Regions from separate parts of the Photobacterium sp. Alg240-V54 genome, predicted to be linked through region 1. Evidence: predicted binding sites of a transcription regulator. Region 1 holds the regulator's gene; each other region holds the start of a gene.

Region 1 (11,123 bases):
GGAGAGTCGCATGAGCTTATGGATCAATAATCAGTGGTTAGACGGTGCTGGTGAGCAATTTCAATCACTCAATCCTTATGATGACAGTGTGGTTTGGCAAGGTCAGGCAGCAACGATTGCACAAGTTGAAGCGGCGGTTATTGCGGCATCGGCTGCGTTTGTAACCTGGCGCAATACTCCCCTTAATCATCGAGTCCAGATCATCGAGCGTTTTGGGCAATTAGTGCAACAGCATCAATCACAGTTAGCTGGTGTTATTGCAGCAGAAACAGGTAAGCCGTTATGGGAAAGCACCACAGAGGTTGCTGCCATGATTGCCAAGGTGGCATTGTCGCTTCAGGCTTATCATGAACGCACTGGTACTCGACAACGTCAACAGGCGCAAACAACCATGGTGGTAAGACACCGTCCATTAGGGGTTATGGCTGTGTTTGGGCCGTATAATTTTCCCGCACATTTGCCTAATGGTCATATTATTCCGGCACTATTGGCCGGAAATACAGTGGTGTTTAAACCTTCAGAGCTGACGCCCAATACTGCGCAGTTGATGTGTCAATTGTGGCAGCAAGCAGGCATAAGCGCTGGTGTGATTAATTTAGTTCAGGGAGGGCGCTCGACAGGAGCGGCTTTGGCTGCCGCGAACGTGGATGGCGTTCTGTTTACCGGTAGCGCTCATACTGGGCATCTATTGCACCAGCAATTTGCAGGTCAGCCACAAAAAATGCTGGCATTAGAAATGGGCGGTAATAATCCACTGGTTATTGGCCAACAATATGGCGATCTTGATGCGGCGGTGTATACCATTATTCAGTCTGCTTTTTTAAGTGCCGGACAGCGTTGTACCTGTGCGAGGCGATTATATATTGCGGCAGGAAAAGCTGGTGATGAGCTATTAGCGCGTTTGGTAACCGTGAGCTCGCAATTGACAGTGGGTGATCCATTTGCCACGCCTGCCGTTTTTATGGGGCCATTGATATCTAATACCGCAGCCGATCAGCAGCTGGACAATCAGCAGCAATTAATCGCGGCTGGTGGCATAGCCTTGTTAGCAGCGACACGTGGCCAAGGTGCAATCGTTACTCCTGCGATTATTGAAGTCAGTGCCGTTAGTGAGCCTGCAGATGAAGAGTACTTTGGACCGTTATTGCAAGTCAGTCGTTATGATGACTTTAGTCAAGCAGTGGTCAGTGCAAATCAAACCCGTTATGGATTAGCTGCAGGATTAATATCAACAGATGAGCAGCAATGGCAGTATTTTATTGACCATATTAGAGCGGGAATTGTGAATCGAAATCGACCATTAACTGGCGCCAGTGGTGATGCGCCATTTGGTGGCCCAGGAGCATCTGGAAATCTACGCCCAAGTGCTTATTATGCCGCCGATTATTGTGCTTACCCGATGGCATCTGTTGAAGATGTATCAGTGCAATTGCCGTCTCAATTAGCGCCAGGTGTGAGCTTGAACTAAGATATATACACTGATGATGGTTTAAATAAGCGGGTAGATTATGGAATCAATTACGCAACTTTTTGATGGTTTATGGCACGACTATAGTCAACGGTTATGTCCATCAGCAGTGCAAATACAGCGCTTATTAACCGAAGATGCGGCGTTGTTAAATGATCATATTGCACTGCGCAGTTTTGGCGTACCTAAGTGTAGTTTAGCGGTTGTCGCCGCGCCGTTTATTGCTTTTGGCTACCAGCCGCAAGCGAAATACCATTTTGAGACGAAAAAACTGTACGCTGAATATTTCATGCATCCTGATCCTCAATTACCCAAAGTCTTTATTAGTGAATTACAGTTAGGCAGTTGTTCGGCAGAGTTACAACTTATGGTGCGTAGTCTGTTAGATCAAGTCGATGATGACTATTTTCGCAACCCTGATTTTGTTTATGGTGGGCGTCCATGGCAATTGGATTTTACAAGCTATCAATTCTTAGCCGCTGAAAGTGAGTATGCTGCTTGGGTTGCAGCGCATGGCTTTGGCGCTAATCATTTTACGGTCAGTATCAATCAACTTGAGCAATTTACCGATTTAGAACAGATTAATCACTTATTACGTCATAACCAGTTTGTGATTAATCAGGCTGGTGGTGAAATTAAAGGTGATGCAACAGTAATGTTAGAGCAATCAGCAACCATGGCGGATGAGGTTGGAGTGAGCTTTAGAGATGGGGTTCATTCCATCCCTGGTGGATTTTACGAATTCGCTAAACGCTACCCACAACCCAATGGTGAATTGTATAGCGGCTTTGTAACGGCGTCGGCGGATAAAATCTTTGAGAGTACCAATAGCTAGCTAGGTGTTGGTGGTGAAAGAGCTGCGATAATAAAACAGCACTTAGGCAAGTGCTGCTTAAGTGATCAGTTATCTAGCGGTGAAGCCCAAACGCCAGATTCATCAGCAGGGCAGCGACGTAATCCCGTTTGTTGCTCAAGGTAGCAGCGGCTATCGCTAAACCCTGTCATTTCAATGGTTGTTGGCTGACCCGTTAACACGCCGGGTACGGTGGTGTAACTGTTAGCTGAAAAGCGTTCAATATCCATATTGACCATCATTGATTGTTAAATCCATTTGTGATCGAAATGTAGCATGAATGAATGCGATTACAAATGAAAATTTAACAGAAATATTAACGTCATCAATGATTGCTTTTCGATGTTGGTAGATAAACGCTAAGATCAAAAAAACCGCAGGTATCAGCTGCGGTTTCATTGAGGATAACGGCGATACTAAATAATTAGCGTGTACCGTAAACCACAATTGTTTTGCCGTGAGCAGAAATAAGATTTTGCTCTTCCAGCATTTTCAATATACGACCCACTGTTTCGCGAGAGCAACCTACGATCTGGCCAATTTCTTGACGGGTGATCTTAATTTGCATGCCATCAGGGTGTGTCATTGCATCCGGTTGTTTTGCCAGATTAAGTAGTGTCTGTGCAATACGACCAGTCACATCAAGGAATGCAAGGTCACCTACTTTTTGGCTTGTCACTTGTAAGCGGCATGCCATTTGAGCAGATAGACGCATTAGAATATCTGGGTTAACTTGAATTAACTGACGGAATTTCTTAAATGAAATTTCTGCAACTTCACAAGGGCTTTTAGCACGAACCCAAGCTGTACGTTCTTGGTCTTCTTCGAACAAGCCGAGTTCACCAATAAAGTCACCCTGGTTTAGGTAAGAAAGGATCATCTCCTTACCTTCTTCATCCTTGATTAATACAGCAACAGAACCCTTCACGATGTAATACAAAGTTTCTGCTTTTTCACCTGCGTGAATTAACGTGCTCTTTGATGGATATTTGTGAATGTGACAATGGGAAAGAAACCACTCTAAAGTTGGATCTGTCTGCGGTTTACCTGGAACCATATTACTAACTTCCTCTGCATGTGTTGCCCAACAATATGTTCTGTGACGATAACTCAACAAAACTTTTTGATGGTAGGGTTATTCACTCAGCTGCTGGGCTGCAAGCTAACTTGAACTTAGTAAGAGTGTATCCTTTTTTTTAGGTTTTTTCTTGATATTGATCTAGCTGATTCACTCATTTATGAGAGATAAGTGTGCACGTGATCACATCGTTGTGAGTTAGTTACCAATAGCATAGTTTGAAGATGGATTTATTGGCTAATTGTGCCTATTTGAATACGCAACGAAATTAATATTAAACACCACAAATAACGTTTACATTGATGGTATTATCAACAAAAATAGGGCTAAAATCTAAATAATATAGCTAAAGGAGATAAAAATGCAGTCACGCGTAAAATGGGTTGAAAATATGACTTTTGTCGGTCAGTCATCATCAGGACATAGTATTGTCCTAGATGGTAATGGTGGTGATAAAGCGCCGAGCCCAATGGAATTAGTGTTAATGGCTGCGGGTGGGTGTAGCTCGGTTGATGTGGTGAGTGGGTTACAGGATCTACAGCAGCAGATTACAGGTTGTGAAGTACAAATTTCAGCAGAACGTCGTGAGCAAGCGCCACGATTGTTTACTGCAGCTAAGTTACATTTTGTGGTGACAGGTCATGATTTAAATGATGACAAAGTGAGTCAAGTAGTTGCTGATTCTCTCGAAAAATATTGTTCAGTATGTTTAATGCTGGGTAAAGGCGTCGAACTTAGTCATAGCTATGAAATTGTTATGGCATAACGCTATTTTCATTAACGGTTGCTGATAACAGCGACCGTTAATTAATACCAAGTTCAACCACTAGGCGATTTTGCCGTTTTCAATTAATTGCTCTAGTAATGGCCGCATAATTAATTCCATCGCAAAACTCATTTTTCCGCCAGGAACAACCAGCGTGTTATGGCGCGACATAAATGACCCTTGGATCATGGAGAGTAAATATGGGAAATCAACGTCTTTCAAACCGCGAAAACGGATCACCACAAAGCTTTCATCTAAACTTGGAATGCCTTTAGCACTGACAGGGTTGGAGGTATCAACGGTAGGCACCCGTTGAAAGTTAATATGAGTACGAGAAAACTGCGGGGTGATGTAATTAAGATAATCATCCATTGAGCGGACAATTGATTCCATTACTGCTTCACGAGAATGACCGCGATCGCGAGTATCTCTAATAATTTTCTGAATCCATTCTAAGTTAACAATGGGTACCATTCCAATGAGTAAATCAACATGCTGAGCGACATTAATATCGCCGTCGACGACACCACCATGTAGACCTTCATAAAATAATACATCAGTATTTTCAGCGAGCTGTTGCCACGGAGTGAACGTACCGGGCATTTGATTATAAGGCACCGCTTCATCAAAGGTGTGTAAGTAACGCCGAAACTTACCGCTGCCATCTTGAGAATATTGTTTGAAAAAGTGAGCTAATTGTTCAAAATCATTAGCTTCTGCGCCGAAATAGCTGATATGACGACCTTGCTCTTTAGCTTTACGAATTTCACAGTCCATTTCTGGACGTGTAAAACGGTGGAAGCTATCACCCTCTAGCCATGCAGCGTTAATGTCCATCATATTAAACATTTTACGAAAGGCTTCAGATGTAGTGGTTGTTCCTGCACCTGATGAACCAGTGACTGCAATAATAGGGTGTTTTACCGACATAATTCACCTTGTTGTGATTACTAGATGTTAAGAATAAAAACAGCACAGCAATGAATGTTACTACAAGTTTACATAAATGTCGGTTTTGAGTGATAAAAGTGCTAGCAAGGGCCGACTTTTATGATGAATAAATAGTGCGGCTTTTTACATTTGGTTGCGAAGTTTAATGTCGACCGATTCATGTAATTCAGAGAAAACAATCACCGCATCACCGGCTTGTAGTTGACGTCGAACATAAGCCACCTTATCGCTAAGGCTGATTTCTACTTCACCGTAATCGGTGCCTTCACGTAAAATAAATTGCTCAATAAGGTTGGTCAGTGTTTCTGGAGCTATGTCTTGCCAAGGAATAATCATTACAGCTTCTTAAATGACTAATAAAACAATAGTCGCAGTATATTCTTAAAATAGACTGAAAAGAAACGGGGTCATTATTGGTTGTGCTCAAGGGTTATGGTTGTAATTGGTGATGAAACCATTCCGGCACTGTGTGTTCAAGCCAAAAGGTCGGTTTTAAAATAGAGCCACTGACAAAACCAACATGGCCGCCTTGTTGATATAAGTTGTAGTCAATATTACTCGGTAAAGGCTGTGAAGGGATCACCGATGCAGTCATGAACGGATCGTCTTTGGCATGAATAATCCGTAGTGGCGTCGTTATATGGCTGAGCTGAGTGAGACCACTGCAACGTTGATAATAATCGTCGGCATCAATAAAACCATGCAACGGTGCAGTAATGTACTGATCAAATTGCCATACCGTATTAATAGCGTCTAATTGCTGATGTGAGATTGGCATTTTATGTTGGTGAAGGGTGATCCGTTGCGCCATGGTACGCTTCATTGAATTGAGTAAATAGCGTTGATAAATTTTAGAAAAGCCTTGTTGAATACGTGCCGAACACGAGGCTAAATTTAGCGGTGGAGAAATTGCTTGAGCGGCGATAATCTCGCTATCATCACCATATTTTGCAAGGTAGTTAATCAGCATATTACCGCCAAGAGATACACCAACTGCAATCAATGGCCGCAGAGGGAATTGTTCACGCAGCCATGTGATAAAAAAGCGGGCATCATTGATTTCACCAGAATGATAGCCTCTTGGCTGACGATTTAGCTCACCACTACAGCCTCGAAAATGCATCATTACTCCAAGCCAACCTTGTTGTTTCGCAGCATACAGTAGTCCATTGGCATAAGGGCTATCAAAGCTACCTTCTAGACCATGAAACAAGACCATCAGTGGTTTATTACCGTCTGTGGGGTTTTGTGTCCATGCTATATCGAGGAAGTCATCATCAGGCGTGATCAGCCGTTGGGTTACTGGTGTGAATAGTGGCTGACGGCGAACAAATCGAGGCAGCAAGGTTTGAAGATGCGGATTTTTTAATCCTAGCGCAGCAGTGAAAGGTTGCATGTCATATCCTTGATTCAAATAAAAACGCCGCAGCAATAAAATATCACTCCGGCGTTAAATGATCACTCAGCGTTAAGCTGATTTTCCATCTCTTCTAATTGTTCTTGCAGTTCCATCCATGCCACTTCAATGTCTTCAAGATCCGCTTTAGCATTGCCTTGGAGTTTGAGTTGTTCATTCATTTGTGCTTTGTTTTCTGGCTCGTAAATAGTGCTATCACTTAATGCCGTTTCTGCTGCCGTAATGATGTCGTTAAGCTTATCCATTTGCTTTTCAAGCTTGGTGATTTCTTTACGAATCGGTGCCGTTTGTTTGCGGAACTCAGCATCTAAACGTTTTTGTTCTTTACGTGAAGCTGCGCTGTTGTCTTTATTGGTATCCGGTTTGGCAGCCTGTTGCTCACGACGCTCATTACGTTGCTGCTCACTTAACCATTTGTGGTAATCGTTTAAGTCACCATCAAAAGGCACTACTTGGCGATCATGAACCAGATACAAATCATCTGTTGTTGCGCGAAGCAAGTAACGGTCGTGACTAACAATAACCATCGCGCCTTCATAAGATTGCAATGCAAAGGTCAGCGCTTGACGCATATCTAAATCAAGGTGGTTAGTCGGTTCATCGAGTAACAATAGGTTAGGGCGTTGCCATACAATCAGTGCTAATACTAAGCGGGCTTTTTCACCACCAGAAAACGGACCTACTTTCTCTAGCGCTTTATCACCAATAAAACCAAAACTGCCTAAGTAATCACGCAGCTGTTGTTCAGTAGAATTGGGTGCAATACGTGCCATGTGCTGCACAGGGGTATCATCAAGGTATAAGGTTTCTAATTGGTGCTGAGCAAAGTAACCAATTTTAACCCCTTGCGAGAATGCCATATCACCAGCTTTAGCAGGTAAGTCGCCAGCAAGCATTTTTATTAAGGTTGATTTACCAGCGCCGTTACGTCCCAGTAATCCAATTCGGCTTCCCGGTACTAAGTTTAAGCGGATTTTTTCTAGAATAAGTAAATCATCATAACCTGCAGCGACATGATCCATCATCAAAATGGGATTTGGCAGTGCGCTGGGTTCTCTAAACTCAAACGTAAATGGGTTATCAAGCTGTGCCGGTAGCACTTTTTCCATCCGTTCTAAGGCTTTAATTCGACTCTGTGCTTGGCGTGCTTTGCTGGCTTTATAACGAAAGCGCTCGATATATGACTGCATATGAGTCATTTGCTTTTGCTGCTTTTGGAACATCGCCTGCTGCAATACCAGTTTTTCGGCACGTTGGACCTCAAACGATGAGTAGTTGCCGGTGTAACTGTTTAAGGTTTGGTTTTCAACATGAATAATACGATTGATGACTGGATCGAGGAAATCACGGTCATGGGAAATCAGCACTAGTGTACCACGGTAGCTTTGAAGCCATTTTTCAAGCCACATTACCGCATCAAGATCTAAGTGGTTGGTTGGTTCATCGAGTAATAACAGATCAGAGCGACATAACAATGCTTGGGCAAGGTTTAAACGCATCCGCCAACCACCAGAAAACTGAGTTAAGTTCCACTGCATTTGGTGTTGTGAAAAACCTAAACCATTTAATAATTCTGCGGCACGGGCATTAATACTATAGCCGCCAATAGTGTCGATCTTTGCGTGTAATTCAGCAACTTTATTGCCGTCATCAGCCAGTTCCGCTGCAATTAATTGACGCTCTAGTTCACGGTACTCGCGATCGCCATCAATCACATATTCAATTGCTGCACGTTCAAGGGCGGGCGTTTCTTGGGCTACCCATGCTAATTCCCAATTACTTGGAAACTGACAATTACCGCCATCTAAACTGAGTTCATTTTTAAGTAATGCAAACAGGGTTGATTTACCACAACCGTTTTTACCCACAAGGCCAACTTTGTCCCCTGGGTTAATGGTAGCGGTGGCATTTTCAAGCAGAACTTTACCACCACGTAGAAGTTGGATATCTGAAAAGATAATCATCGATAGCGCCGGGGACGTGCCCGCTCCACAAAATTAAACAGGAATCATGCTCGGGAGTCTAACTCAAACTTGAACCAGTGGCTAACCTGACACTAAGTTAACCCGCTGTTGGCATGACTGTGATGAATAGCTGTCTAAAATTGAAATTATAACTAACTCACCATATTGAGTAACAATTAGGTATTATAGTTAACAATTAATGCTAATAATGATTAGATTAGTGTTACTCGGCTTATTAAATGACGTGCAAAGGACAATATGACTGATTTGAAAATATTAATTATCTTTGCGCATCCAGATCCTCAAGAGTCAATTGCTAATCAGGCCCTGTTAAGTGAAATAAAACATTTATCGCATGTCACAGTGCATGACTTATATGCCACTTACCCTGATTTTTTTATTGATGAAGAGGCTGAACGGGCATTAGTGGTTGCGCATGATGTGATCATTTTTCAACACCCCTTGTATATGTATTCTTGCCCAGCGTTACTTAAAGAGTGGCTTGATCGAGTATTAAGTAAAGGCTTCGCGCATGGAGAAGGCAAAGCCACTGAGGGCAAATATTGGCGGTCAGTGATCACCACGGGTGGTGCGGCGGAGGCTTACAGCCCTGATGGTTATAATCGCTGCAGTATCGATGACATTTTAAAACCATTTGAATTGTGCGCTGATCTTTGTCGCATGCAATGGTTATCGCCATTGGTGTTGCACTGGGCGCGGCGGATCCCTGAATCTGAGCGACAACAGCACGCCACATGTTATCGGCAGTGGTTAGTCAACCCGCATCAGCATGCTCCGCAATTACCATTAGCCGTAGGAGTAAAGCATGGATAATGATTTTTTGTTGGTGATGGTAGTCTTTTTAGCCGCTGCGATTATTGCGGTACCGTTAGCGCAACGATTGGGATTAGGCTCGGTGCTGGGGTATTTGATTGCTGGAATCGGTATTGGGCCATGGGGACTTGGATTAATTTCTGATGTTGATGCGATTTTGCATTTTTCTGAGTTTGGAGTGGTGTTGTTACTGTTTTTGATTGGTCTTGAGCTTAACCCTAAAAAGTTATGGCAAATGCGTAAACCGATTTTAGGTTTGGGTGGCAGCCAAGTGGTGATCACTAGCATTGTTATTGCGACGATTGCATTAGGCTGTAGTCGATTTTTTCCTGATCTAAGTTGGCGTGATGCGATTGTTATCGGAATGGGGCTGGCATTATCGTCAACGGCAATAGCATTACGAGTGATCGATGAACAGCAATTAAGTGGTAGCGAAACTGGCCAGTCAGGATTTGCAGTATTGTTATTTCAAGATATAGCAGTGATCCCGATGCTAGCCTTATTACCATTATTGGTCGGCAATAATAGCGGTAGTTGGCTTGATGGGGTATGGATGCTAGGAGGGATAATGACCTTCTTGGTTACCGGTCATTTCCTTTTACGACCTCTGTTTCGTTATGTGGTGATGAGTGGTGTTAGAGAATTATTTAATGTTGCAGCTTTATTGCTGGTGGTCGGCATTGCATTGATCATGCAGATGCTTGGTTTATCGATGGCATTAGGTGCTTTTCTAGCAGGTGTTTTATTGGCTGAAAGTGAATATCGGCATGAGCTTGAAATAGCAATAGAACCTTTTAAAGGCTTATTACTGGGCTTGTTTTTTATCTCAGTGGGCATGGCCGTTAACCTCGGTTTGCTATGGCAGTATCCATTACAAATTTTAGCGGCTGTTGTTGCGCTCGTGACAATTAAAGCTGGGGTGTTGTATTTATTGGCTCGTGTATTTGGTGTGAGTTCAAAATCACGAAGTCAAATGGCAGCTATTTTAAGCCAAGGTGGAGAATTCGCATTTGTATTGTTTACTACCGCAAAAACGGGGGGGTTATTAGCTGGTGAATTAGCGCCACTATTATTAGTGGTAGTGAGCTTATCAATGATGACCACACCATTGATTTTACAATTACAAAAACGTTGGTATGTCCGCAGTTTTAAAGCGGAACAAGTTCAGCAACCGCCATCAAGTGTGATTGATCGTCAGCCACGAGTGATTATTACTGGATTTGGACGTTTTGGGCAGGTGGTTGGGCGGTTACTGTTTGCCAATAAAATTAGGGTGACGGTTTTAGAACGCGATCCGAGCCAAATTCAATTTTTACGTAAGTTTGGCTATAAGGTCTATTACGGTGATGCGACCCAACTTGACTTATTACGTTCAGCAGGCGCCGATAATGCCGAAGCATTGATTATCTGTACCGATGATCCGACCGAGGTGATGGAGGTGGTAACACTTTGCCAGCAACACTTTCCGCAATTGAAATTAATGGCGCGCGCGCGCAGTCGTGTTGAAGCGCATCAATTATTAAGCCATGGGGTCGAATGCTTTTCACGTGAAACATTTGAAGGTGCCCTTGATTTAGGCCGCCAAGCCCTCATATCTTTGGGTATGCATCCCTATAAAGCGAATCGTGCTCAAGCACACTTTCGCAAAATAGACAGTCAAGCATTGCGAGATCTGCTACCTCAACATAGCGAAGAAGTTAACTTAGCCTCACGTCAAAAAGAAGCCCGTAAAGAGCTTGAAGATATTTTTGATCGTGAAATGCGTGGTGAGCAACAGCGCCATCAAGGTTGG
Region 2 (11,123 bases), on a different contig from region 1:
ACTTATAAAAGCGAGGGTTATAGTCATTATGGCGATAAATAACCCAATATAATGTTTGGGTGTTAATTTTTCTGCATGAATATGAAGCGTCTCCATTACGACCTCCTTTGACCATTATTGCTATAATAATTCTATCAATGCTGTTATCAAATATATTTTAGACGTGTATTTTTAAAACGTATTTCGATGAATATGACGATTTTTAGGCTTGTTTTTACTTATAGTATGCCAAAATTCATGATTATTTGACTTTCATTTGCGAGTGATCATATTTATTGATGGATAAATAATCGTTTACTGGTAATTGCGAAATAACCTTGGTATAAAACGCGCTCACTTTTTCTCGCTGAAAATAGTGGTGATCGAAAGTAGTGTAACGGAGCAAATAAAACCATGAGAATTTCTCACAAACGTAATATCCAGCGAAAACTGCATAAACAGAAACCCCTTTTAACTAATACCATCTCTGCAGTTAACGATACTCTAAAAATTGAAACAGTAATTGAAAAAGTAGAAGTTGCAGTGACGGTTCAGCCAGTTGTTGCTTCTAAATCAGTGGTGACATTAACGCCTAAACAGCAACAAGTGTTAGACATTATCGTTAATAATACCGACGGATTAAATCCCAAAGGTATTGGTTTACAAGCAGGTCAGGAAGATGCGAAAGCAGCTTCTTGGGCTACCGGTGCGTTAAAAAAACTAACTGAAGAAGGGTTAGTGGAACGTATCCAGTTGGCAGGGAATAAAGTGTTATATAAAGCACTTTAAGAGATGCCAATCCCGCTTCTCGTTAAGAAGCGGGTTTTTTGTTGTTTGTTTCAATTCTCTCCGTAATGCTATTTTTTTCATCTCTTTAATACTACTGTAATTATTTAGACTATTATTATCTTTATATAAATAACAGTTACGGTTGTTTTGTACTCTGCTATAACTATTAGATAGAGAATGATTCTCAAGGAGTGCGTAAAATTCGGAGAAACTGATCTTATGACGATGATAAGTGCAAAGGAATTTTCTGGTTGGCTACTTGAACGATTTGCAGATGACACACAGGGAGTATCTTTTAGTCGCGAAGATATCAACATGCTGACGGGGAGACAGAGTTTTTCTCTTGGCTATATTCACGATATACATTATGAAGTTATGCGACAAGGGATGGCGTTTGTCACTGACACAACAAGAGAAATGTTTTATCTAGTACCAATAACACAGCGGCCTTGGCGTGAACAACTAGAGAAACATTATGAACATGATCTTTATTGTAATGTTCTACCATTAAACAAATCAGGCTAATATTATTATTACAATAGTTGATAAAAAAGAGGATAAATATCCTCTTTTTTATGGTTTATGTTAGCTATTATTGCTTATAAAACGGCAGCAATTCCCTGACATAATGGCAGCATGTTTGATTTTGTCATGCCTGCAACACTGATACGGCCAGAACCAACAATATAGATAGCAAACTCGTTTTTAAGACGATCGACTTGATCTTTGTTGAGGCCTGAAAATGAGAACATACCATTTTGACGTTCAATAAAACTAAAGTCAGCGTCGACACCACATTGTTTTAGTGTCGCTACAAAAAGTACCCGCATTTCTTGAATACGATCACGCATGTCAGCAACTTCTTGTTCCCACTCTGCCCGCAATACCGCATCGTTGAGAATTTGAGTAACAATAGCAGCACCGTGTGCTGGTGGATTTGAATAAATAACGCGTGCAATTGATTTTACTTGGCTAAAAGAAATTGCAGCTTGTTGTGCATTTTGAGCCACTAAGGTAAAAGCACCAACACGCTCGTTATAAAGACCGAAGTTTTTCGAAAATGAACTTGCAACAAGAAGTTCTGGCACTTGATCAGCAAAGATACGCAATCCTTGAGCATCTTCTTCCACACCACGAGCAAAGCCTTGGTATGCAAAATCAAACATAGGTAATAGGCCTTTATCTAGGCAAAGTTTAGCCAATGTTTGCCATTGGGCATTGGTTGGATCAATACCGGTCGGGTTATGGCAACAACCGTGAAGCAAGACAACATCACCTGATTTTGCTTGATTAAGATCTGTAATCGTCGCATCAAAATCGATATCTTTTGTGTCAGCGTTATAATAACCGTATGTTTTAGTCTCTAAACCCGCAGCACCAAATACGCCATGGTGGTTAGCCCATGTAGGATTACTGATCCAAACCGTAACCTCACCTAACTGGCGTTTAATAAATTCAGCAGCAACGCGTAGAGCGCCTGTACCACCAGGAGCTTGTGCTGTTTGAATACGCTTTTCTGCAATTAGGGTAGAGTCTTCACCAAAGAGAAGTTGTTGTACTGCTAGACCATACTCAGGCGTACCTGGAATACCTAAATAAGATTTGGTTGTTTCTTGTGCTAATAGAATTGCTTCGGCTTTTTTTACTGTCGCTAAAACAGGAGTATTGCCTGCTTCATTTTTATAAATACCTACACCGAGGTTAATTTTATGTGTTCTAGGATCAGCTTTAAAGTCATCTGTTAAACCGAGAATAGGATCTGCGGGTGCAGCTGTAATCTTTTCAAACATATTTGTCATCCATGGGTAAGTAAATAGTTATGTCCCTATTTATACCCTTAGTGATAGAACCTTGACAAGAGGATGCAACAAAATTGTGAATATATATTTATATTTTTTGTACATTTTTACGCTTACCATAAGTGATGGTATTGTTATGTTGCTTTATAAATACCAAGCTTAAACAATGGTAACTTGATTTCGACCGTTGTTTTTGGAATGGTAAAGTGCCTGATCCGCTGCTTTATAAGCATCATTAAAATGGATGTTTTTTGCGCTAATACCACCAATAGATACGCTAATATCAATATCAGAAATAGGGTATAACGCAATTGAGTCACATATTTGCTGGGCTTTTCTAGTAAGTTGCTCGCTATTCATTTTTGGGAATGAAAGCATAAATTCCTCTCCTCCCCAACGAATGGCAATATCATTATTACGAATACAATTATTGATTCGTTTAGTTACAGCTCGAATAACCTCATCACCAACCTCATGACCATAGTTATCATTCACTTTCTTGAAGTGGTCAATATCGATAATTAATAAATTAAAATCAGACTGATTAAGTAGTTTTGTTTCATAAAAATCACGACGATAAAAATGAGTCATTTGGTCATAACGTAAAATGAAGTTTTTATTCGCAATAAGTTTTGTTAAAGAGTGATATAAAAACATTAATAATATAGAAGGTAAAAAGGTGAATTTTAGTAGAGTGTAAAAATTAACGCCTAAATGAATAGGATCAACTTCTGAGCATGGTAATAAATCATGGGTTTGATAAAGGTTATTATTATTCATATTGATAATTGTCATTTTATTACGATTATAATTATCTAATATATTCTTAAACATTGAGTTATTAATATCGATAGCTAATAAAGCGTCTAATTTTTTATTATTATATATAGGGAAATAAACAGTACGAAGAATTTCATCTGTACCTTGTTCAGTGTATATATCCGTTAGCTTTATATTACAGCCATAAAAGGATTGATAGGTATCTGTTAGACCTTCATTTTTAACAATAGAGTTAAGTACCACATGATCATAGAGTTTTAAATACACAGAGCGAAGCGGATCAAAATGTGAATATTTAGCAGATGTTTCAAAAACAGCCACTGTCCAAATATGGTTTTCAGCTAATTTATCTATTTGTAAACGTAGCTTGTTTATGCCTGTTGATAATATTTTTGCTTGTGTTGACGAGTTGACAACGACAGAAACGCCGTTAAATAAGTATTGGCCTTCTTTTAAATCTTCTGTACCGGTATTATTATAAAAAGAACCAAAGCGACGAGCAGCAGAATAGATATTATTTAAAGTTGTGAGATATTGGCCATGTAATTTATTAATATTATAAATGTTATAAATAAAATAAAGGCTAGAGCAGATTATAAAAAACAAACTAAAAAGCTTAAAGTGACGTAGCGTTTTCTTGAAAAAAGCTTTTATATTTATAATCATTACTATCCATGAGGTTGAAAATATCAATGGTTGCATTTTATAGGTTCATGCGGCACGTTAAAATGAAAAACACTAATTTTTTCCATAAAAATATTTTGTTTTTAGTATAAATATACCTTGCAGGTATTGAGTGCTACAATGTGCATAATAAAAATTGTAACAGAATGATTATCTAACTATTTATTAGACAATAGTGTACTGATTTCTGCCATTGTGTTTTGAGTAATAGAGTGCTTTATCGGCAACTTTATACACATCATTAAAGTGAGTGTCAGTGGCTGTAGTACCACCAATAGAAACGGTAATATCAAGCCCCAATATAGGACTTGATGCAATTGAAGTACATATTTGATGTGCTTTAATATGTAATTGTTCATTCGTCATATCTTTAAAGGTAATAATAAATTCCTCTCCACCCCAGCGGACAGCAATATCTTTAGTTCGAATACGGTTATTAATTCGATTAGCAACATGACGTATAACATCGTCACCAACTTCATGACCCTGGGTATCATTAATATTTTTAAAAAAATCAATGTCTATTATTAACAAACTAAAATCACGTTGTTTTAGCCATTTTTTCTCATAGTAATCTCGACGATAAAATGTTGTCATTTGATCTCGCTGAAAATGATCTTTTTTCTTAATAAAGTATATTCTAAAATAACGATAAAAAAGACTTAATAATAGAGAAGGTAAAAAAACGGCGTTTAAAATAGACAATAAATTAATACCAATATTCATTGGGTTTGATTGTGAGCATGGAAGCAACTCTACTATTTTATAAATATTATGATGTGTGTTCATATTAATTATTGTTAGATATTTATTATTATATTGTGTTATAGCATCAGTTAAAAATTGACTTTTTATATCAATAGCCAATAGGGCATCAAGATGCATTTTATTATAAATAGGATAATAAAGTGTTCTAATACGTGTTTGTGAACCATCTTCGATGTAATTTTCGGTAAGTTTTAAATTACAGCCATAAAAAGATTGATATGTATTAAGTAAACCTTCTCGTTCAACAATACGTTGCATAACTGAATTTTCACCGTATTTATCAAATTGATTCAAATATTCTGGCCGAATAGGATCAAAATGTGCGTAATCAGCGGGATTTTCAAGAACAGCAATAGTCCAAATATTATTATTAGTAAGTTGGTTTAACTCTGAACGTAATTTACTAATACCATTTGACAGCACTTTTACTTGACTAGCAGTATTAACAATTAATGATACATTATCTTTTTTATAATGATTTGCTGCTTTATATTCCTCTTGAGTATTGTTGTAATACGAGTTAAAACGGCGAGTATATGAATACACCGATTTAATTTTAGTAATATAGCGTTGGTGAAATCTTTCAATATGGTAAATGTTATAAATTAAATAAAGGCTAGAGAACAGATAAAGAAATAAAGCAAAATATTTAAGGGAAGTAATAGCATGTTTGCTAAATGGGTAATGCTTCGTTCTCATGTTGATGTTTCATTATAAAAGCAGGGTGGAATGTATTCTGCTGGTGAATTATTAAGTGGAATTTAATCTATTTTTGCTATTAAATCAATGATTTTGGATTTCTTGTGAGTATTTACGCGTGCACTTTTATTGATTTATTTTAATTAAACATAAAAAAAGCCACTTTAAAGTGGCTTTTTGAAAGGCGAACTTACTATGAAAATTAGAAGTTTGCTGAACGTGGAGTACGTGGGAATGGAATCACGTCACGCACGTTACCCATGCCTGTTACGTAAGAAACTAGACGCTCAAAACCAAGACCGAAGCCAGCATGAGGCACTGTACCGTAACGACGTAAATCACGGTACCAACCCATGTGCTCAGGGTCGATACCCATAGCAACCATACGTGCATCAAGAATGTCTAAACGCTCTTCACGTTGCGCACCACCGATGATCTCACCAATACCTGGAGCAAGAACATCCATCGCTGCTACTGTTTTACCATCATCATTTAAGCGCATGTAGAAAGCTTTAATGTCTTTCGGGTAGTTCTTAACGATAACAGGTGCTTTGAAATGTTCTTCAGCAAGGTAACGCTCGTGCTCAGAAGACATATCGATGCCCCACTCAACATCGAACTCAAATTTCTTACCAGAATCTAATAGAATTTGGATTGCATCAGTGTAATCCACTTGTGCAAAATCAGCGTTAACAAATTGCTCAAGGCGAGTGATAGCTTCTTTATCAATGCGAGAAGCAAAGAATTCAAGATCATCACGACGCTCTTCAAGAACAGCGGCAAAAACATACTTCAGCATGTCTTCAGCAAGTTTTGCTACATCGTTTAGATCAGCAAAAGCAACTTCAGGCTCAACCATCCAGAATTCAGCTAGGTGGCGGCTAGTGTTTGAGTTTTCAGCACGGAAAGTTGGACCGAACGTGTAAACTTTGCTTAATGCACATGCATAAGCTTCAGCATTTAATTGGCCAGAAACGGTTAAAAATGTTTCTTTACCAAAGAAGTCTTTATCGTAATCAACACTGCCTTTATCGTCTAAAGGAAGGTTGTTTAGATCAAGTGTTGATACACGGAACATTTCACCCGCACCTTCACAATCAGACGATGTGATAAGTGGTGATGATGTCCAGAAGAAACCTTGCTCGTGGTAAAAGCGGTGGATTGCTTGAGATAGACAGTTACGCACACGTGCTACTGCGCCAATCACGTTAGTACGTGGACGTAGGTGAGCAACTTCACGTAAATACTCAATTGAGTGGCGTGTTTTCGCCATTGGGTAAGTGTTAGCGTCTTCAACCCAACCGACAACTTTAACTGCGGTTGCTACTAGCTCAAAATCTTGACCTTTAGCAGGAGAGGCAACAATAGTACCAGTGACTTCAACAGAGCAACCCGTTGTTAATTTAAGTACTTCTTCCTGGTAATTATTTAACTCATTAGAGACCACGGCCTGAATCGGGTCGAAACAAGAGCCGTCATAAATGGCAAGGAAAGAAATTCCAGCTTTGGAATCACGACGTGAACGGATCCAGCCACGAACAGTAATTTCACTGTCAACTGCTAGCTTACCGCTTAATACGTCTGTTACAGGCGCGTAAGTCATGTTTAAGTTATTCTCCGTTTAGGCACTCACTTTGGAATTAAAGTATGACGTGCTTAAAGATATCGTTGTATTAGTAATATTACCTTTCTTACGTCAAGCATCAAGCATTGATCTCATCAGATTGATAAATTGATGTGGGAAAGTGATAATTCACCCACAAGATCGGTTAAGAAACGATCATTTTAGCAATGATAATCAAACTGAGCCTTATCATTGCCTTATTATTTGTTGAAATTATAGTGTGATAATTTTAAAGGCTTAAGTTAAGCAATCGCTAAATATTTATGGGTTTGAATTGATAAACGCCAATTACGTGCGATACAGGTTGAAATACATAACTCAGTTGCGCGAGGCTTTTGACTGATAGGTTGTAAAGCAATGGTGACATCATTACGTAATGTTGCCGTTGCCAAAAGAGCATCTAATTGATCAATATCTTTTTGTGTACCAACAGGGTGTTTAACTTCGTTAGCACGGGCTAGGGCAGAAGTTAAAACCGGTAATTTCGCTTTCATATTGATTTTAGGTGATACCGTAACCCAGGTATTATCACTGGTTAAAATAGCAGAAGTACCACTGGTTTCTATCTGGCAATTAAAGCCTGCGGTTTCTAATGCCGCCGTTAATGGACGTAAATCATAAATACAAGGTTCGCCACCAGTGATAACAACGTGCTTAGCAGTATAACCTTGAGCAATTAATAAATTTACAACGCCATCAGCATCAAGCTGTGTCCAAAGTGGAGAGTCTTCTGTTTTTACCATGATGCGTTCAACGCTGACTAAATCTTCAGGCTCAGCAGTCCATGTTTGTTTAGTATCACACCATGAGCAACCAACAGGGCAGACTTGCAAACGAACAAAAATAGCAGGAACGCCGGTGAATACACCTTCACCTTGAATGGTTTCGAAGACTTCATTAATTTTGTACACGTGGAACCTCATATTCTCTACCGCTACTTTTGTCATTACCAATGAGAGACCATAGTAAATATGGCTGAGTAAAAGCACGCAAGAGATTAAATTTGCTAGTTGAATTTATACTCGACGAAATGTCGATTTATCATTATGTCAGAACCGAAAGCGGAAGTCTTTAGGGATTCCTCGTGACATCTGTCACGTCCTGAGAACAAGAGACTTCACAATTAGTTCGCAAAGTAAAAAAATTAGAAACTGAATGATATTTAGCGCTGTTTTTCCCCTAGGAGTATCGACATGTACGTCGCTCAGCCAGGTCATATTGATCATATTAAAAGAAATAATGCCGGGAGCGTATATAAACTTATTGATCTGTACGGACCTATTTCACGGATTGAATTATCTAAACGTAGTCAACTTGCTCCTGCGAGTATTACCAAAATAACCCGTGAATTAATCGAAGCGCATTTAATAAAAGAAACACAATATCAAGAATCGACGAGTCGTGGGCGTCCGGCAATAGGACTAGTACCTGCCAATGAAGGTTGGCAATTTTTATCGATTCGATTAGGTCGAGGTTATTTAACCATCGCATTACACTCATTAAGTGGTGATGTTTTGGTTGAGGAACGGCAAGATATTAAACAAGTGCAGCAAGATGATGTGGTGTCTAAATTATTAACTGAAATTAATGTTTTTTTTGCTAATCACGTTAGTGCTCTTGATCGTATTTCAGCCATTGCTGTTTCATTACCAGGACTTGTCAATGCTGATGAAGGCATCGTATTACAAATGCCGCATTACACTATAAATAATTTACCGTTAAGTGACATTATTCATCAAGAAACAGGATTACCAGTATTTGTGGGTAATGACACCCGCTCGTGGGCGCTGGCCGAAAAATTGTTTGGTAATTCACAAGGGGTTTCAAATTCTATTTTAGTGTCTGTCCATCATGGTGTTGGTGCAGGAATTATTTTAGATGATAAGGTACTTCAAGGTCGAACCGGTAATATTGGTGAATTAGGCCATATTCAGATTAAACCTTATGGTAAGCGCTGTTTTTGTGGCAATCATGGCTGTTTAGAAACCGTTGCCAGCTTAACGGCAGTATTAGAGCAAACAGCGCTTCGTTTACAAGAAGGGCATACATCAACATTGGTAGCATCGACATTAACCATTGAAGCTATCTGTGATGCAGCAGTTGCGGGTGATGCACTTGCTCGTCAAATTATCATCGATCTTGGTCATCATCTTGGGCAAGCAATAGCGATTATGATTAATCTGTTTAATCCACAACGGATTCTTATTGGCGGCGAGTTAAATCGCGCTAAATCGGTCTTATATCCGGCAATAATGGAATGTATTATTGGTCAAACTTTACCGATTTATAATCGCGATTTAGAGCTGAAAGAAAGTTGTTTTTATACTCAAGCAACCATGCCTGGGGCTGCTTTAGTTAAACAAGCGTTGTATGACGGTCATTTATTAATGAAATTGGTCGATGGCTAAAATTGTTCTTTAATTTCCATGTAGCTCTCTCGAATATGTTCAATGAGGGCTTGAATGCGTTTAGCAGGTTTACGGGTGTAAGGGTAAACGGCATAAATACCAACGACTTTTCCTGCATGGGCGGCTAATACTTCAATCAGTGTTCCTTGTTGTAATTCGTCATAGACTAAACAAGTCGGTAAATATGCAATGCCATTACCAGCAAGAGTCGCCTTTTTTAATGCGGCGGCATTATCTGATGAAAAGTTACCACTGACCTTATGGGTATAGATCTTATTTTGACGAATAAATTGCCATTCAAAAGGACCTGAGCTTTGAGGATTATAACCTAAACAATTGTGGCTATTTAATGCCTTTGGCGTTTCAGGTATTCCGTGTTGTTCAAAGTAAGTGGGTGAGGCGCAGATAACCCAGCGAGAGTTAAAAATATGCCGCGCAATAAGGCTTGAGTCTTCAAGGTAGCCAGTACGAATAACCAGATCGTAGTTATCTGCAACCAAATCGACAAAGTGATTATTAAGTGACATATCAACGGTGAGGCCAGGATGCTTTTGACAAAAACTAGAAACAGCATTCGCTAGCACCAGTTCGCCTGAAATCGTTGGGACTGACATCCGTATTTTACCTGAGAGTGCTTCACTATAGCCGGTAACAGAATCAAACGCGGTTTGAGCAATATTATTGATACTTTTTGCTCGATGGTAGAGCACTTCACCAGGCTCGGTCAGTGTTAGCTTACGCGTGGTACGGTAAATAAGTTGTAATCCTAAACTTGTCTCAAGCTTGCTGATACGTTTACTAACAACAGATTTGGTGATGTTATTGAGTTCAGCAACTTTACTGAACGATCCATGCTCAATAATTTGAGTAAAAAGAACGAGATCATCAATGGCAGGCATATTAATATTCCATGAGTCGGTTTATTGCCGAATTATACGCGAAAAAAAACGCAGTCCGATAACTGCGTTTTTTCGTATTCCCGTTTAAGTGCTTAACCACTAGCATCCTGCTAGTTTGATTATCACTATTGGTGATAGGTAAAACTACATATCATCAATAATGATGTAGGTGGCAAAGACGGGCCCATGCACACCAACAACCTTGATCAGCTCGATATCTGCAGTCGAACTAGGACCTGAAATAAAGTTTACACATGACGGTATACGTTCACCATTACGTGCTTTTTGATGTAAGACTTCTGTCGCTTGGGTTAAGCGAGGGACAATGTTACTTTTAGGTACGATAAACACAGACGCCTCAGGGAGCAAACTAACTGCTCGACCTTGTGCAGCTTGGCTGTAAAGCACCATCGTACCTGATTCTGCAAGTGCCTGTTCGGCAAATACTACGCCGACTTTAGCCCGTTCCGCAACCGCAATATTTGCCTCATAACCTGCACTATGATCCCAGATATAGACGCCATGTTGTTTTTCAGTCAAATCTTTCGGATTAATGATATCTAGCAGACGATTATCTGCTGTAAAGATGGTTTCACCGATAGGATTTAGGCCTTCGCCATCATCAGTACAATAGTGAAAACATACATTACGTAACGTTTCTGTTAGCTTATCTTTGGTTGTAACCACGGCCTGA
Region 3 (11,123 bases), on a different contig from region 1:
TCCTGATAAAAACCCATTGCATACACCAAGTGGTAAAATCGAGCTTTACAGTGAAACACTGGCTGGATTTAAAGCTAAAGATTGTCCACCAATGCCACAATGGATCCCACCATTTGAATGGTTAGGTAATGCTAAAAAAGGTCAAGTTCACGTCCTAAGCCCACACCCATGGATGCGTCTGCACTCACAAATGGCAAATGCTGATGTAAACAGCTATGAGTCTGTTGATGGACGTCAAATCGTTCTTATTAACAAGCAAGATGCTGCAGAACGTGGCGTGAAAGACGGCGATGTGGTTGAAGTGTATAACGAACGCGGTACTCTACTTGCTGGTGCGCGTATCACTGATGAAGCAATGCCTGGCGTTATCTACATTCACGAAGGTGCATGGCTACAACTTGATAGCAAAGGCCGTTGTAACTCAGGTTCAATCAACATGCTAACAAGCAGTCAACCAACCAGTGGTCTAGCACAAGCAACCAGTGCTAATACTTGTTTGGCTTACTTTAAGAAATGTACTGACGCGGAAACACCAAACCAGGCTTACATGCCGCCTAAGATTGTAAAATCAGACTTTAAAGTTGATATCTGGTCATTACAGCTAGGTAAGCGCCTGAAAGCGGTAGCCGCAGAACAAGGTCCTGCTCAGTCACCAGGTGAGAAATTATTCTACGGTAGCTGTACGCTTTGTCACGCAGCACCACACCCAAGCGACTTCACTTACAAACAGTGGAAAGGTATTACTAACAGTATGTTCCCACGTGCAGGTCTAAACGAAAAAGATCGCAAACTTGTTCTTGATTTCCTAAAAGACAACGCTAAAAAGTAATTAATAGTTCGCTATCCGTTAGCTAACAAAAAGCCCCGCAGAACATATATTCTGCGGGGCTTTTTATTGTGAAAGCTTACTTATTATTCAACGAACTTATTACAAGCCTTTGGTGTACTGATTACAGGTATGACCAATAATAGCGACTTCAATATCACTACGTGCAAGATCATTATTACCAGCAAGATACTGATTAAATAACGCCGTCAATTCCGCTTTTGATACCGTCACTTGGGTATCAGTTTTAATGGCCCGTAAATCCACCATAAAACCAGTAAATTTATTCTGAACCTCAGCCACAATATCTAAGTTTAAAAAGTTCTCAGGGTTATATAGCGCATTATGATCGCCACGCTGTTTATCAACAACAAATGATGCTTCAGTAAGATTAATGATCGATGCAGATTTATCACATTTGCGTAAGCATTTATCATCAAAACGCTTCTTTTTACAGCCAACGGTTTGATGGAATAAACATTGGCGGCTCATTAACAGCATCATTGGATGATAAATACTGTAATAAACCTCAAACCCCGCCGGTACCGTTATTGGTTTGATCTGAGAGCGTTTGATCTCATTAGAAATAAACGCCCCAACACAACCAAATTCCTGCTGTAAACATTCAAGGCTCAAACCATTACTGATGTTCATTTGCGGGCCAGCTATCCACGCTAAACCTAATTGATGTGCAGCATAACCAACACCACTATTATTGGTCACAAGACGAGAAGGTTTCACTTGTTCAAGGAACGTCACTGCAGCTTGGTAGTTATCACCAATCAAAATGGCTGGGAACCAAGGGATCAAATGTGGGTTTTGTTGGAACAGAGTAACTAATTTTAGCCCTTCCATTGCCATCGCTTCTGGCAACTGATAATACACTGCAGTATTTGACTGACTAACAGCGTCAATATCAGCAGGATTGGCAATTAACACAGATAGCGACGGTGTCAATGTTGATTGTGGCGCTCGCACAACTTTTGGTAACTCAAACGGCTCCACCAGCGGCTGATCGCCATTTAATACACATGCAATTTGATCGCGCATGTAAGTTAATTCTTTAAATGGCACCACAACGCCTGTTGCTAGCTGACTCAAATCCATTGGTGCTAATAAATACTCACCATTATTTAAGCTGCGGAAGCGTTTTTCAAAACAATCGCTATCAAGCACCGTATTATCAGACTGTCGTAATAACGATGTTGATGCCACTTCAAACTGCTGCAATGGCGTTGTTACGCGAATAATTAGCTGTTGTCCTACCTGACCGATAATCGTCAACTCTAAGGCTAATAAGCGAATATCTAAATCAGCAATTCGCTCTTCAACAGTTTTAATAATCGTGGTTTTATCATCATATAACTTTCGTTTAACCGCTTGGATTTCCGTCTCAGATTTAGCATCCGCAATCTGCGCAAAGTGATCAACAGAGTTATCTCGAGGGTTATCAATAAACATCGCTTTATTGATATCCCCCATTAAATATGAATTTGAAAAACCACGGTTAAACACGGTATATAACTCACGCGTATCTGCCAATAATGGTTTTTGATTACAGTAGTTGTCTAACTGACGACTCCAATTATCGACAACGGTATACACATAATGAGATTTTTTAATCCGCCCTTCGACCTTTAATGAATATACGCCAGCATCAGCAAGTGCTTCTAAATTTGAAAATGCAGAATTGTCTTTCATATTAAGCGGGTAATCTTTTCCCACCGCTGTTGTCTGATATTGATCACGACAAGGCTGACTACAGCGACCACGGTTACCTGAATTACCGTTTTTAGCCGAACTTATATAGCACAGGCCTGAGAAGCCAATGCAATATGAACCATGCACAAACACTTCCATCAATACATTATGCTGATGACCAAACTGCGCTAAATGTTTTATTTCTTTAATATTAAGTTCACGCGATAAATTTACACGGCTAGCATTGAGCTGCCCCATAAATAAAATTTGACCTTCATTATGACTATTAACTTGAGTAGATGCATGAACATCAAGCGTTGGAAAATGCTGCTTGATTAAGTGAAATAGCCCTAAGTCCTGTAAGATAACACCATCAATTTTAGTGTTGACCAACTTATTTAGCAGTCGAATAACCGCTGGAATTTCACTTTCTAAAATCATGATATTAAGCGTAAGAAAGATCTTACAATCACGTTGATGCGCTACGCGAACAATACCGTTTAAATCTTCAAACGTAATATTGGTTGCACGATTACGGGCATTAAAATTATCTAGGCCACAATAAATAGCATCCGCACCCGCGACAATTGCCGCTTTAATCGACTCTATATCGCCACCCGGAGCTAACAGCTCAAAATTACTTCTCATCGCGTTATGACCCATCTCTTATAACCGTGCCTTAAAAAAACGTACTCATCTTGTGAGCGGCTATTCTACCTGTGAGGGCGATTAAGTCCAATTTTGGGAGATAAATCACAGCCTGTAATAGGTTTTAATTACTTTTTACCTGCAAACAATTTATTCAAATATTCCTTCTTTGAATAAATATCGATACTATGACCCCATAAATATATTTTACTGATTCATCGTAATAATAAGGATAAAAACAATAATGACGACTCAACCACAACTGACAGAAGCACAGAAATCAGCCATTGAAGAAATGGTTATTAACCGCGTTAATGCAATGAACAATGATGCGGTTTTATGTGATGCCATTGACGATAAAGTCCACAGCATGGAAGAACATTTAAAAGCTTACTTTCATGAGCGATTTCATTTTCACCGCAATAAAGCATAATAAAAACCAGACAAAATAGATTTAAAAACAGTCACTAACTGATCACTATATTGAAGCTTCGATAGCGCTCATTAGTGGTCAGTTTTTTATTTCGTTACATATTGCTGACCTTTATTGCTCTAAAACTCCTGCACTCGCCCCAATCAACTTACGTTCAAATAACCAAAAACAGACAATTAATATACAAGAACACTACAATGAAGCAAAAAACACCAGCTATTGATTATAAGCCATAGAATGAAACTATTTATTGTGTAAAATATAGTCTTCTGCACTCCAACGTTGTTTTTTACCATGATTGATTTAAATATATTACCGCTTTACCTCACCGCAGTGATCGCCTTATTACTTATTCCCGGACCAGACATGCTGCTCATTGCGAGTTCAAGTTTAACTTATGGTCGAAAAGTCGGTATTTATGCAAGCTTAGGTAATGCTACCTCAGGTATTTTATTAACCATTTTAGCAGCGTTGGGTGTATCAGCACTGATTGCAATGAATCCAATCGCATTGCATGTTTTACGCCTAGTCGGTGGCGCTTATTTATTAAAAATGGGCTGGGACTGTATGCGTACTCATCCTGATGACGCCCCTCAAGAACTAGAACATTGCAATAAAATGGCATCAACGTTATATCGCCGTGCGGTGTTTACTAATTTACTTAATCCAAAAGCACTGATTTTCTTTGTCTTGTTTTTACCACAGTTTGTTTCAACGCACGTGGCGACATCGTCTGGCGAGCAAATGCTAGTGCTTGGATTACTGCTTAATGTTTTAGGATTATTGTTTAATCTATTTTTAGTAACCACTATCGGTGTGTTTGGTCAATCATTACTAAAAAATGAAAAATTCCGTAATAACCAACATAAATTCATGGGATTAATATTCTTTGTGCTTGCTATTTGGCTATTAGCGTCACAGCTACCGACGCCACCAAGCATGTAAGTTATTATTGATAACTATGTTTCCAACAAAAAAAATGCCATTAATTACGATGGCATTTTTAAAAAAGACGTTAGCTATCTAAAAAAGATGACTAAAAATAGGGTATTAGAGAAAATAAATGAATAGGTAACAAGCTAAATTTATATGAGAATAATTAGTCTATAAAATTTGACTTGAATTTCACACTAAAAAACCTCATATACATACCTTATAGATGTGCTGCGCACGCTTACCTTTTCATTTCTTTTATTTAATGCGCACCACAATATTACGCCCAATATATTGGGCGCATTAAGGATTATTATGATTACTCACGTTGGCATTATTGATCAGGATCCAGTCCGTCTGATCACTCCATTATTAGACGAAGCAATTCCTGCAGATAAAATGGTGTTTATTGGTACTGAACAACAACAAAAACAATACGATCGCCTCGCTTCTATTTTGATTCCACGAAACATTATTGTTGAATTTTTCATCATTCCCGACATTATCAATGTCACCCAAATTCGACAACGCCTTAATCAACTAGCCGACCAATTAAAGCAAGACAGCCGCGATGTATGGTTTAATGCAAGCTGTGGTTTACGTCACCGTCTATTATCTGCTTACGAAGTTTTCCGCTCTTTCCATTGGCCTATTTACGTCATTGAGCCTTTCAGTGATGAAATGTGTTGGTTATTCCCTAATGACCGTGAACAACAACAAGTTCAAGATCGTATTCAAATTACTGACTACTTAACAATCTTTGGTGCTCGCTGTGAATTATCGGATAATCCGATGCCAGAGTCGCTTAACGACCAATTATGGGAGTTAGGCCAACGTTGGGCAAGTTCAGCATTAGAATTAGGCCCAGGCTTAGCAACGCTTAATTACCTTGCAACAACATGCCGTAAAGAACAAATATTGCATGTTGAGCTCAGTGAAAAACAACAAGGCTATAAAGAACTCGGTACATTACTGACGGATTTAGAAGAAACAGGTTTAGCAACATACCATAATGGTATTTTGACATTTAAACATGAAGAAGCACGTCGATTTGCTAATGGCGAGTGGTTAGAAAGCTTGGTTCATAGTACTGTTCGCGCTATTCAAAATGAACTGCCAACCATTCAAGATCACTCTTTAGGTGTGCAAGTTTACCGTAAAATTGGTGAGCGTGAAGTACGTAATGAACTTGATGTAGCCACCATCGTTAACAATAAACTCCATATTATTGAATGTAAGACCAAAGGTATGCGTGATGATGGTGACGATACCTTATACAAGCTAGAATCATTACGAGATCTGCTTGGTGGTTTACAAGCGCGCGCAATGCTAGTGAGTTTCCGACCTTTACGTCATCACGATTTAGTTCGAGCACAAGATTTAGGCTTAGCCATTATTGGCCCAGATCAACTGGGTGATTTGTATACCCACCTTTATGATTGGCTTAAAGGTGCTGGCGGTGAAGCACATAACCCAGCATAATAAATTATTGTAAAATGAACAGTGATCAAAAAAGGCCTTATCAAAAGGCCTTTTATTTAAATCAAAGATTAAGTATCGCTTAATACTGTTTGAGGACACTTATCCAAGCCGATTAAAAACAACCCCTGCAGCTTGTGGTTTCTGTGAGTGATGCTGGCCATCATCTAATACTAACGTCATCGTCGTCGTATTCTCACCCACTGTTGCAATAATATCTCTTACAACAAACACATCACCTAAATAAGCAATTTTCATCTGTAATACAGGAGAAATTGGCAATGCAATACTATCTTGACGTCCATTCGGAAATGTAATTTTATAATCAATCATATCTATAATTTCACTCAGCAAAACAAATGTGCATTCTACATTAAATAGAAATGAATGGTTAAATTCCTAACTAATTAATATATTTGTAATTAATAAGAGTAATGACTGTTTTCTATTTATTAATTGATCGTATTTCAACGTTACAACATTCCACATCACCAATAAAATCAAAACAAAAAACCGACACTTAACTATCTATTTCTAGTTAAAAGTATCGGTTTTTATAATCTATATCAGTACTGTTAATTACATTCAGTACGTATATATTTATTTAGTAAGCATCTGACGTGCAGCTTCAACAACAATTTTAATTGAACGTGCCTCAGTTTCTTTTAATGTTGCGTGATCAGGGATTTCTTTTTGAGTACGGTTAATAATAACACCTGCAACACAACCTGCACGTAAACCAGAACTTGCACACATGGTTAATAGTGTTGCAGATTCCATTTCAAAGTTAAGTACACCCATTTCTTGCCACTCTTTCATCGAGCCTTGGAAACGACGTACAACACGGCCAGAGAATGTGTCGTAACGCTCTTGACCTGGGTAGAAAGTATCGCTAGAAGCCGTTACACCTGTGTGTACAGTTGCACCAGCATCATCACATGCTTGCTTCATCGCTGTCGCTACAGTGAAATCAGCAACGGCAGGGAATTCCATTGGTGCAAAGTGAAGACTTGCACCATCAAGACGTACTGAGCCTGTCGTTACAATCATATCACCAGGGTTGATATTAGGTTGGATCGCGCCAGTGGTACCAACACGTAAGAACGTCGTCACACCAAGTTGTGCTAATTCTTCAACTGCGATTGAAGTTGATGGACCACCAATACCCGTAGAACAAATTACAACAGACTTACCATCGAGTTGTGCACGGTATACCGTGTATTCACGAGCACTTGATAAGAACTCAGGGTTTTCCATTAGGTTGGCAATTTTTTCTACACGAGCAGGATCACCTGGGATAATCGCTAATTCAGCGCCGTTAAGATCGGCTTTATTAACACCTAGGTGGAACACTTTATTGTCAGACATAATGATACCCTTTAAATTTAATCGCTCTGTTGTAGGCACAGAGATGGATAATTATCGTTAATTTTTATGATTTGACAGTAGACGTAATACGCAACATAACAACAACGTCTGTCAAAAACTATTGTAACGATAACGGAAGCTGAAACTGTTTTTAGTGAGATAAATCACATTAAATGAAAGCAATGAAATTTTTAGTTACAAATTAACAAGACTCAGATCACAGCAAAACGTTTTCCTATCGAGCTCATCACAAAAATTTAGCAACGTTCGCCTAACGTTTAATGTGCAGATTTCGCTGCCAATTAGCGAAAAAAGAAAAAAGCAGAATAGTGTTTAACCTATTCTGCTTATCATTATTATGCTAAATGTGGGAGATGATGAAGTCGATTATTGCTTAGGCTTAAAACGCAGTAAACGTAACGCATTTAATGTCACCAAAGCAGTTGCACCACTATCAGCTAACACCGCAACCCATAATCCTGTCACACCAAGCAAAGTCGTCACTAAGAACACGCCCTTAAGACCTAACGCAAGACCGATATTCTGACGAATATTATTTAAAGTCGCTCGCGATAATTCAATCATTACCGGTAATTCAGCTAAACGGTTATGAGTAATGGCAGCGTCGGCGGTTTCAAGTGCGACATCAGTACCGCCCCCCATTGCTATACCAATGGTGGCAGTTTTCATTGCTGGCGCGTCATTAATACCATCACCAATCATCGCTACACTTTGAGCGTCATTTAGCTTACGAATTTCAGAGACTTTATCAGCGGGTAATAAACTTGCGCGGTAATCAATATTGATTTCTTTCGCAATCGCTGCAGCTGCACGCGCATTATCACCAGTAAGCATCACTGATTTAATGCCCAACTTATTAAGTTTCTCTATCGCAATTAACGCATCATCACGTAAGTTATCACGCCATGCCACTAAACCAACCGGGAGTGCATTACGAACAGCAACCACTAAAGTTTTACCTTCATTTTCTAACGCTGTTGCTTGTTGCTGTTGCGCATCTGTTAATACGATATCTTGTGGTAAACGATCAGCGGCACATAATAAGAATTTATCGCCTTCAGTGATACCTTGAATCCCACGCCCCACTAAGGTTTCACGCTCTGTGGCTTCAACAACAATAAGCTGCTGTTGTTGTGCATGATTCACTACCGCTTTTGCCAATGGATGTAATGAACCCGCTTCAATTGCTGCCGCCTGGCGTAATAATTTGGCGTCATCGTTATCCCAACAAATGATATCAGTAACGACTGGCTTACCTTCTGTCAGAGTACCGGTTTTATCAAACGCAACCACTTCTATATGGCCCAGTTGTTCTAACGCAGCACCACCTTTAATAAGCGCACCGCGACGTGCAGCAGCCGCTAAACCCGATGTAATGGCAGCTGGCGTTGAAATAACTAGCGCACACGGACAAGCAATCAATAATAATGCTAGGCCTTTATAAATCCATTCATCCCATGATTGACCAAAAACTAACGGTGGAATAACAACCACTAACGCCGCTAATAAAATCATGCTTGGTGTATACCAACGGCTGAATTTATCAAGGAAACGCTCAAGAGGCGCTTTACGTGATTCAGCATCTTCAATCATATGTAAAATACGATCGATAGCATTATCACCTTGCGCTGAAATAATGGTTAAGCGCACCACTTTATCAGATGCCATACTACCGGCCATGACTTTTTCACCAGGCGTTCGCTCAACAGGAACCGATTCACCGGTTAATGCACTTTCATCAAAACTAGCTATAACATCAAGTACTTGGCCATCAGCAGGCAAACGCTCGCCCGGCACAACTTCAATCACATCACCGGGTTTTAATTCAGCCGCTGATAATTTGGTTTTACTGCCATCAGCTAAAATAACCGTCGCTTCTTCTGGCACTAAATCCATTAATGCTTTTACACCACTACGTGCACGAGAAGCAGCATAACCTTCAAGTTGCTCACCGATAAGGAACAACAAAATCACCATCGCAGCTTCTGCAGTTTCACCAAGGTATAACGCCCCGATAGCAGCAACTGACATCAATGTTTCAATCGAAAATGGTGTGCCTGATTTCGCTAAAACAACCGCTTTTTTCAATATCGGGAATAAACCGACAATTGTCGTCAGCGTAAAGGCTAATAGCCCAGCTTCAGCTGAAACGGTTTTATTTAAGATAAAAGAAACCACCATCATTAGCGTAATAATAATGACGGATAGATGTTGAATAAAAAATGATTGTGTCGGTATATCGGCAGCTTTTGTCGCCGTAGAAACTAATGTAAAACCTGTTTGTTTAGCTTTATTTTCTATTTCAGATTTTAACGTTTCGACATCGGCTTGTTGATTATCATGAAGATTAACAATCAATTTTTCAGTTGCAAACATCACTTTTGCTGTATCGACAGCAGCTAACGCCATGATCGCTTTTTCAAGTTTAGCGGCACAGCTAGGACAATCCATGCCTAATACTTTCCAGCTAAATGTTTTGCCATGAGCATTATTGGTAAGAGAAGCCTCTAACGCTAATTCTTGTTGTTTGCTCATGGTTGGTGCTGAACAACAGTGACCACTATGGGTATGCTCACTATGATGGTGTTCATGTGTACCGTTAACATCTGCGGGATGTTCATCACCATCACTACGGTTATCATCAGTTGTTGGGGAGCTCTTTTTTACCACGGTGGTATCACTGCCAGCGACATGGGCGCCAGTAATTGTAAAGCGTGGGTTTTTAGTGACACTATGGATAGCATCATTGGCAGAGCCTGAACAACAACCACTTGCAGCGGGACCTTCGGTATCGTTATCACCATACCCTTCAGCGTCTTTATTAGTTGAACAACACTCTGAAGTAACGCTTGAACAGCATTCTGTCGTCGCAGCAACAACTGTAACGGTCGCTTTATTAGCAACCGTTGATTTGGTTGTATGGATATGATCTTTTTTATTATGACATTGAGCACACATCATCGTTCTCCTTGGGTGCTATGAGATTTTACTACTGACAACTATAAACCTTTGAGTTAAGACCAAGGTCAAGATAAATAGTGATAATAATTATCATCAGCAAATAAATATACTCTTACACCCGCAGAGATTAATTAACGTAAACGCCTTAAAACTGTTGTATTATCAATCACATCCCCCCAAAGATTATAATCTAATCCCATATCAAAAATATATTCTGTTACTAATGTTCGCACACAGTTCACCAACACTTCTGCATCCCATGGCTTTTCAAAATAACTTTCAATACGTGCTTGATTGATGGCGGCAATGGTATCTTGATGGGTAGCTTGACCCGTTAACAACACCTTTTTAGTATGAATAAAGCGACTATCATTGGCGACTGCTGTTAATAACTCGACCCCACTTTTACCCGGCATCACATGATCTGAAATAACCATGCCAATAAACTGACCTTCAGCATCCAGTTCATCCATCAAGGCTAATGCTTCATCTGCAGACTCACAATCTTCCAATAAAAAAGCAGGTTCAAATTGTGCTAAGTCTTTTAATACTGCACTCAATACTTCACGTTGATCATCAACGCAAATAATCGTAATTTTTTCCATAATAACCGTCCTTTACGTTATCGGTAATTTGATTCTAAATGTGGTCCGTTGATGATCACTTTTCACCACAATCGTACCGCCATAGCTGTTCACAATGCGTTGTACTATTGCTAGCCCCAAACCTAAGCCAAACGATAATCCGCCTTTT

What was found. Region 1 encodes CRP, which controls carbon source genes, mostly activating them, when cyclic AMP is high. Its sites were predicted from a motif close to TGTGANNNNNNTCACA; they were not measured.
Region 2: the regulator CRP is predicted to act here: its motif matches at 8,206-8,221, upstream of G6R09_RS08260 (ROK family protein).
Region 3: the regulator CRP is predicted to act here: its motif matches at 7,542-7,557, upstream of udp (uridine phosphorylase).

What each region holds. Positions count from the first base shown of each region.
Region 1 is NZ_UNRL01000005.1:193,840-204,962, forward strand. It holds gene astD (succinylglutamate-semialdehyde dehydrogenase) at 11-1,468, shown strand; gene G6R09_RS14380 (DUF1338 domain-containing protein) at 1,509-2,303, shown strand; gene G6R09_RS14385 (hypothetical protein) at 2,369-2,563, opposite strand; gene crp (cAMP-activated global transcriptional regulator CRP) at 2,746-3,378, opposite strand; gene G6R09_RS14395 (OsmC family protein) at 3,761-4,165, shown strand; gene G6R09_RS14400 (phosphoribulokinase) at 4,226-5,095, opposite strand; gene G6R09_RS14405 (YheU family protein) at 5,240-5,452, opposite strand; gene G6R09_RS14410 (hydrolase) at 5,547-6,512, opposite strand; gene G6R09_RS14415 (ABC transporter ATP-binding protein) at 6,575-8,497, opposite strand; gene kefG (glutathione-regulated potassium-efflux system ancillary protein KefG) at 8,756-9,331, shown strand; gene kefB (glutathione-regulated potassium-efflux system protein KefB) at 9,324-11,123, shown strand, end outside.
Region 2 is NZ_UNRL01000002.1:604,416-615,538, forward strand. It holds gene G6R09_RS08220 (DUF2982 domain-containing protein) at 1-96, opposite strand, end outside; gene G6R09_RS08225 (hypothetical protein) at 394-768, shown strand; gene G6R09_RS08230 (hypothetical protein) at 988-1,293, shown strand; gene G6R09_RS08235 (amino acid aminotransferase) at 1,368-2,558, opposite strand; gene G6R09_RS08240 (GGDEF domain-containing protein) at 2,727-4,013, opposite strand; gene G6R09_RS08245 (GGDEF domain-containing protein) at 4,197-5,498, opposite strand; gene asnS (asparagine--tRNA ligase) at 5,701-7,101, opposite strand; gene queE (7-carboxy-7-deazaguanine synthase QueE) at 7,365-8,045, opposite strand; gene G6R09_RS08260 (ROK family protein) at 8,316-9,530, shown strand; gene G6R09_RS08265 (LysR family transcriptional regulator) at 9,527-10,429, opposite strand; gene G6R09_RS08270 (lactate utilization protein C) at 10,574-11,123, opposite strand, start outside.
Region 3 is NZ_UNRL01000003.1:158,136-169,258, forward strand. It holds gene G6R09_RS09795 (molybdopterin-dependent oxidoreductase) at 1-829, shown strand, start outside; gene G6R09_RS09800 (peptidase U32 family protein) at 929-3,175, opposite strand; gene G6R09_RS09805 (hypothetical protein) at 3,420-3,608, shown strand; gene G6R09_RS09810 (LysE family translocator) at 3,903-4,553, shown strand; gene G6R09_RS09815 (Card1-like endonuclease domain-containing protein) at 4,857-6,023, shown strand; gene G6R09_RS09820 (hypothetical protein) at 6,123-6,353, opposite strand; gene udp (uridine phosphorylase) at 6,621-7,388, opposite strand; gene G6R09_RS09830 (zinc/cadmium/mercury/lead-transporting ATPase) at 7,776-10,367, opposite strand; gene G6R09_RS09835 (response regulator) at 10,502-10,975, opposite strand; gene G6R09_RS09840 (ATP-binding protein) at 10,988-11,123, opposite strand, start outside.